Regions from separate parts of the Pantoea vagans genome, predicted to be linked through region 1. Evidence: predicted binding sites of a transcription regulator. Region 1 holds the regulator's gene; each other region holds the start of a gene.
What was found. The regulator PurR, encoded in region 1, represses purine synthesis genes. The targets are predictions, from matches to a motif close to CANGCAAACGTTTGCNTG.
Positions count from the first base shown of each region.

Region 2: a site for PurR is predicted at 1,022-1,039, ahead of LK04_RS17210 (NCS2 family permease). Genes of this name have one in related genera too.
Region 3: a site for PurR is predicted at 1,014-1,031, ahead of gcvT (glycine cleavage system aminomethyltransferase GcvT). Genes of this name have one in related genera too.

Region 1 covers NZ_CP011427.1:2,213,022-2,215,227, reverse strand. Annotated here, with positions in the region: gene punR (DNA-binding transcriptional activator PunR) at 1-527, shown strand, start outside; gene purR (HTH-type transcriptional repressor PurR) at 524-1,549, opposite strand; gene LK04_RS20550 (YnhF family membrane protein) at 1,824-1,913, shown strand; gene LK04_RS10280 (C40 family peptidase) at 1,980-2,206, opposite strand, start outside.
Region 2 covers NZ_CP011427.1:3,711,828-3,714,033, reverse strand. Annotated here, with positions in the region: gene soxR (redox-sensitive transcriptional activator SoxR) at 1-72, shown strand, start outside; gene LK04_RS17215 (glutathione S-transferase family protein) at 117-779, shown strand; gene LK04_RS17210 (NCS2 family permease) at 1,127-2,206, shown strand, end outside.
Region 3 covers NZ_CP011427.1:646,804-649,009, reverse strand. Annotated here, with positions in the region: gene gcvT (glycine cleavage system aminomethyltransferase GcvT) at 1-959, opposite strand, end outside; gene ubiI (FAD-dependent 2-octaprenylphenol hydroxylase) at 1,466-2,206, opposite strand, start outside.

The sequences.
Region 1 (2,206 bases):
TGTTCAACGGTGTCTGGGATGCGCTGGCCGACGGGCGTGTTGATGTCGCTATTGGCGCAACGCAGGCGGTTCCGGTTGGCGGGCGTTTCGCCTTTCAGGATATGGGGGCCTTAAACTGGCGTTGCGTTGTCAGTCCCGATCATCCGTTGGTCAACAATACAGAATTAAATGATGAAATATTGCGTGCCTGGCCATCGCTGGTGCTGGAAGATACGTCTCGCGCATTACCCAGACGTATGACCTGGACCCTGGACAATCAGCGGCGTTTGGTGGTGCCGGAGTGGGAAACCGGAATGGATTGTTTGCAGGCGGGATTGTGTGTCGGCATGGTGCCAGGGCATTTAGCGCGGCCACTGTTGGATCAAGGCACGCTGGTGGAATTGCCACTGCCGCAGCCGTTTCCTGACAGCCCTTGCTGTGTCAGTTGGTCAGAGCAGCGAGCATCACCCGCGTTGGATTGGCTTCTGGCTTATCTGGGTGATGCAGAGACGCTGAACCACGAATGGCTCAGCGAAACGCGAGGTTAGCGGCGATAGTCGCGGAATGGGCCATCGGCAACGGAGCGGCGCTCAATCAAGGTCGGTTGAACCTCAATCGTTTGTGGCTCTTCACGCTTGCTGGTGATGCGATCCAGCAACATTTCGAGCGCTTTCTCACCCAACTCAGCCTTCGGTTGGTGCACGGTGGTGAGCGCTGGTGTGAAAAAGCGCGCGTTGCGCACGTTATCGTACCCGATCACGGAAATATCTTGCGGGACGCGCAAGCCCATCTCATCGGCTGCGCAAATCGCACCCATTGCCATGATATCGCCACCACAGAATACGGCAGTTGGACGCTGTTTCTGATTCAAGATTTGTTGCATCGCCTGATAGCCTGAATCGGGTTCAAAATCACCCTGCACAATCCACTCTGGCCGCACCGTGACCCCGGCTTCATTCATTGCCTGCAAGAAGCCAGCGTGGCGTCCACCGCCCGTGTTGCGTTCAAGTTGTCCCGGGATCGCGCCAATATCGCGGTGACCACGTTCGATCAAATAGCGCCCAGCCAAATAACCGCCATGGAAAGCATTGTCCTGCACGGTATCGGTAAAGTCACCGCGCGAAGCACCCCAGTCCATCACCACCATCGGGATATTGCGATTCTCCTCCAGCATTTGCAGCAGGTCATCTGGGTATTCGGAGCACATGACCAACAGACCATCGACGCGCTTCTGCGCCATCATCGAGAGATAAGCACGCTGCTTTTGCAGGTCGTTGTGCGCATTGCCAAGGATTAATGTGTAGCCGCGCTCGAAGCAGTGATTCTCAACCGCTTCAATGATCTCAGCAAAGTAGGGAGCTTCACTTGAAGTCGCCAGCAATCCCAATGTCTTGGTGTGATTGACCTTCAAACTGCGCGCAACGGCGCTGGGGGAATAGTGCAATTCTTTAATTGCTTCCCAAACGGCGTTACGCGTCTCTTCTGCGACAAAACGCGTTTTGTTGATGACATGCGAAACCGTGGTGGTGGAGACACCCGCGCGTTTTGCTACATCTTTAATTGTGGCCATGAAAAAGGTACTCCCCGGCTTATCGCAACGTACTGATAAGTATATTGTTAAACGTTTGCGTCTGCGAAGGGTTTTGCACCCGAAAATTTGGGTCAACGCTGCCTGTTCAGGCAGGAAAAATCGCTTCAGCAGGCTGTAAATACAGCATGCGCAAAATGGGTTGCGCAACGAAAGGCGGCGATTCTAGCAAGCTGGCGCGGATAACACGAGATTTTTGCCTGACGCTGTGCGAAAATTGTTTTAACCCTAATAAAAGTGTGACTAAGGAGTAGTGATGAGTACAGATCTGAAGCTGGCCCTGATGACCACGGTTGGCGCACTGTTAATGATTATTGCGTTCAGCTTTACGGCCATCCTGCATTAAACAAAAGCGTATAAAAAAAGCCGGTGCTGTGAAAGCATCCGGCTTTTTTTATACGTTGCGCAACGACTAACGAATGGTTTTCGGCGTCATCATGCGGCGTGCACCAACATAATGCTTCTCCCAGTAATCCTCACCCAACGCACTAATCTGAATGTCTTTACCGGTCCGCGGTGACTGAATAAATTTACCGTTACCAAGGTAGACACCTACGTGATCGGCAGTGCCACGATTATTAATACGGAAGAAGACTAAATCGCCTTTTTCGAGCATCTGACGCTTAATCGGCGCGGCAT
Region 2 (2,206 bases), 1.5 Mb from region 1:
GGAGACCGTCTGGCGCAGCAAGGGTCCGGTGCGGTGTTACTCGATCCCGAACAGGATGAGCCAAAAAGTTGATCCGCTATACTTGCCGAAACACTTTCGTCGGCAAGGAAAAGCGCATGATCACCGTACACCATCTGGAAAATTCCCGTTCGCACCGTGTGTTATGGCTACTGGAAGAGCTGTCGGTGCCCTATCAAATCAAGCGCTATCAACGTGAAAAGAGCTTGCTGGCACCGGAAGCGTTGAAGAAAGTGCACCCGCTGGGTAAGTCGCCGGTGATCACGGACGGTAATCGCGTGATTGCGGAATCAGGTGCGATTCTGGAGTACCTGCAGCAAAAATATGACAGTGAGCATCTGTTGGTACTGACCGACGAGGATGAGCAGATCCAGGCACGTTACTGGCTGCATTATGCCGAAGGTTCACTGATGCCGTTGTTGCTGATGAAACTGGTTTTTGGGCAGTTAGGGAAAAAGCCGGTGCCGTGGCTGTTACGTCCCGCAGGTGCCGCGCTGAGCAAGGGCATCCAGAAAGCCTGGCTGAATAAACAGCTGCAACTGCATGGTGGCGTCATTGAGCAGCATCTCAGTCAACATCGCTATTTCGCGGGCTCGCGCTTCAGCATCGCGGATGTACAAATGAGCTTCCCGCTGCTGGCCCTGCAGACGCGGGGATCACAACAAGAGATGCCCGCTATCACACGCTGGTTGGAGGAGATGCAGCAGCGCGCCGCCTGGCAACGTGCGGTTGAGCAGGGCGGCCCGATCGCATTGACGTAGCCACCCTACAACATAACTGTAGCGGCGCAATTTATTGCGCATTGACCCGCCGCAGCACGGCTCTACCTATGCGCGATAAATCTCGCCGCTACGTTTTCGCGTCGCATTCTCTCATATCACCCGATCAAAACCGGACGCTTTATCCTGCCTTGTCATCGATTAGTAGTTGAAAACCCCATAGCAAACGCCAGATAATCGTTTGCCTTTTTCCGTGTCCCCCTTAACGACCTGGAATACGCGGCCACGTAAACGTTTGCCTCTTTTCTCACTGAGAAGCCTTCACCAGGGTGATGTGCAAACGCGGGCCGTGGGGCTTATTACATCTTAAAAAACGCAGAGGATTGACTATGTCTGGCGAATCACGCCCGGCCAGTGGAAAACTGGACGCTTGGTTTAACATTTCAGCACGTGGCAGCAGCGTGCGCCAGGAAGTACTGGCAGGATTGACCACCTTTTTAGCCATGGTCTACTCCGTCATCGTGGTGCCTGGCATGCTCGGCAAAGCGGGTTTCTCGCCGACGGCTGTGTTTGTTGCCACCTGTCTGGTCGCCAGTTTTGGATCGATCATTATGGGGTTATGGGCCAATCTGCCAATGGCGATTGGTTGCGCTATCTCGCTCACCGCTTTTACTGCGTTCAGCCTTGTGCTGGGGCAGCATATCAGCGTGCCGGTTGCGTTGGGCGCTGTGTTCCTGATGGGCTTGTTGTTCACTTTGATTTCGGTGACGGGCATTCGTGCATGGATTTTACGTAACCTGCCGATGGGCGTTGCGCACGGTACGGGTGTTGGTATCGGCTTGTTCCTGCTGTTGATCGCCGCCGACGGGATTGGTTTAGTGGTGAAAAACCCGGCACCGGGCTTACCGGTTGCGCTTGGCCACTTCACTTCGTTTCCGGTGATCATGGCGTTGATTGGTCTGGCCGCGATCTTTGGTCTGGAAAAACGTCGTGTTCCCGGCGGCATTTTGCTGACTATCATTGCGATTTCCGTGGTGGGTTTGATTTTTGATCCCGCTGTGACCTATCAAGGGCTGTTTGCCATGCCAAGCCTGAAAGATGCCAATGGCCAATCCGCCATGTTTAGCCTTGATATCATGGGAGCGCTGCAACCGGTGGTGCTGCCGAGTGTATTGGCACTGGTGATGACGGCAGTATTCGACGCCACCGGCACTATTCGCGCGGTCGCGGGCCAGGCCAATCTGCTGGACAAAGATGGGCAGATCATTAACGGCGGTCGCGCATTAACGACTGACTCCGTCAGCAGCCTGTTTGCAGGGTTAGTCGGTGCTTCGCCAGCGGCGGTGTACATCGAATCTGCCGCAGGTACCGCCGCCGGGGGCAAAACCGGCCTGACGGCCGTTGTGGTTGGCCTGCTGTTCCTGCTGATTCTGTTTATGTCTCCACTGGCCTATCTGGTGCCAGCCTAC
Region 3 (2,206 bases), 1.6 Mb from region 1:
GTCGGGGAGAAGGAACCACTGGTAATAATACCCTGCTGCGGCTGACCTTGTTCGTCAGTGAAGCGTACCGGCAAGCCGTTACGCAGCACCCCTTTTTCGGTCATGATCAATCCAACCAGCTTTTCAGTGCCTTTAGCACGTTGGGATTCAAGGGCTTCACGGCCGATAAAATGACGATCGCTGGGTTCCCAACTGACCGTCCAGCCCATGTTGGCAGCCAGCGGTGAAACGCCTTCGTCCATCTCCTGGCCATACAGGTTCATACCGGCTTCCAGACGCAGCGTGTCGCGCGCGCCCAGACCCGCAGGTTTTACCCCAGCGGCCAGTAGTTTCTGCCAGAAATCAGCCGCTTCGCTGTTAGGCATAGCGATTTCGTAACCCGCTTCCCCGGTATAACCGGTGGTGGCGATAAACAGGTTTTCCGCCTGTACCCCGAAGAAAGGTTTCATTCCGGCAACGGCTTGACGCTGTGCATCGCTGAATAACGTTTGGGCTTTCTGCTGTGCATTAGGGCCCTGCACGGCAATCAGCGACAGATCATCACGCTCAGTGAGTTCAACGCCAAACGGCTGTGCATGCTGCTTAATCCATGCCAAATCTTTCTCACGCGTGGCGGAGTTCACCACCAGACGGAAAAAGTCTTCGGTCATAAAGTAAACAATCAAATCATCAATGACGCCAGCAGAAGCATTCAGCATGCCGGTATACAGGGCTTTACCCGGCTGGGTCAGTTTGGCGACATCATTCGCCAGCAGATAGCGCAAGAATTCGCGCGTACGCGCACCGCGCAGATCGACGATGGTCATGTGGGAAACATCAAACATGCCGGCATCGTTACGCACCACATGGTGCTCATCCATTTGTGAGCCGTAATGCAGTGGCATCATCCAGCCATGAAAGTCCACCATGCGAGCACCGCATGCCTGATGCTGTTCGAATAGAGGCGTTTGCTGAGTCATAACCATCCTGTGAAAACAAGTGAGCGTGACGCGCCTGCGTCGCCTTTTCAGGCTGACGCAAACGTTCTCTTTGTGCTGAAGTTACCACCGAATGCGGCGATTAACCATAAGGAAAACGAGGGCGAAACACTACCATCATTCCGTGATACACCGAATATCAATCAGCATAATTCACTGCAATTTTGTGATTAACCGCGCACAAAATACGTTACTGATACATTAAACCAGCCAGATAATGGAACTCATGTCCTAAGGCGCGGAAATGGTTCGGTAACCCGCAAGCATTAGCATGAGATAAACTAATGCGAATTAATGGGTGAAATTAGAATAAATCAAACGAGGCGCAATTTGGGTGCAGGTGCGCACCAGCGTGGTGCGAAGACGTTTTTATCAGGAGTTCGGGCGGGCGCCAGCGAGCGGCTTAAGGGCCCACTTACAGGGATGAAATGAGTGTAGGTCGTGGCTCAGAGGGCGGCCCGAAGGCCGCCCGGACAGAAAGGGGGACGTTAGCGGATCCAACTGGGCATATCGTTCAGCCCCATTGCCTGTTTCAGCATCATCGGTTTTACGCCCGGCAGCGTATCGGCCAGTTTCAATCCGACATCACGCAGCAGTTTTTTTGCTGGATGGGTGCCGGCAAATAACTCGCGGAATCCCTGCATCCCTGCCAGCATCATGGCGGCGCTGTGTTTACGGCTGCGCTCATAGCGACGCAGATACAGATGCTGACCGATATCTTTACCTTCCTGCTGCAAACGGCGAATTTCACCAATCAGTTCAGCGGCATCCATAAAGCCGAGGTTCACCCCCTGCCCCGCCAGTGGATGGATGGTGTGCGCAGCATCGCCAACCAAGGCCAGACGATGTGCGGCAAAATTACGCGCGTAACGTGCCATCAGCGGGAAGGTTTTGCGCTCACTTTCAACGTGGCACAGCCCGAGGCGCATATCAAAGGCAACGGAGAGTTGCTGATTGAACAAGGCTTCCGGCATGGACTGTACCCGCGCCGCTTCCTGTGGCGAGAGAGACCAGACGATGGAGCACAGGTGCGGGTCTTGCATCGGCAGAAACGCCAGAATGCCGTCACCGTGGAACACCTGTCGCGCAATCGCATCGTGCGGCATGTCGGTGCGAATATTCGCCACCAGCGCATGGTGATCGTAATCCCAGAAGGTGACTGGAATATCTGCTTTATCTCGCAGCCAGGAATTGGCGCCATCTGCGGCAATCAGTAAGCGCGCACTCAT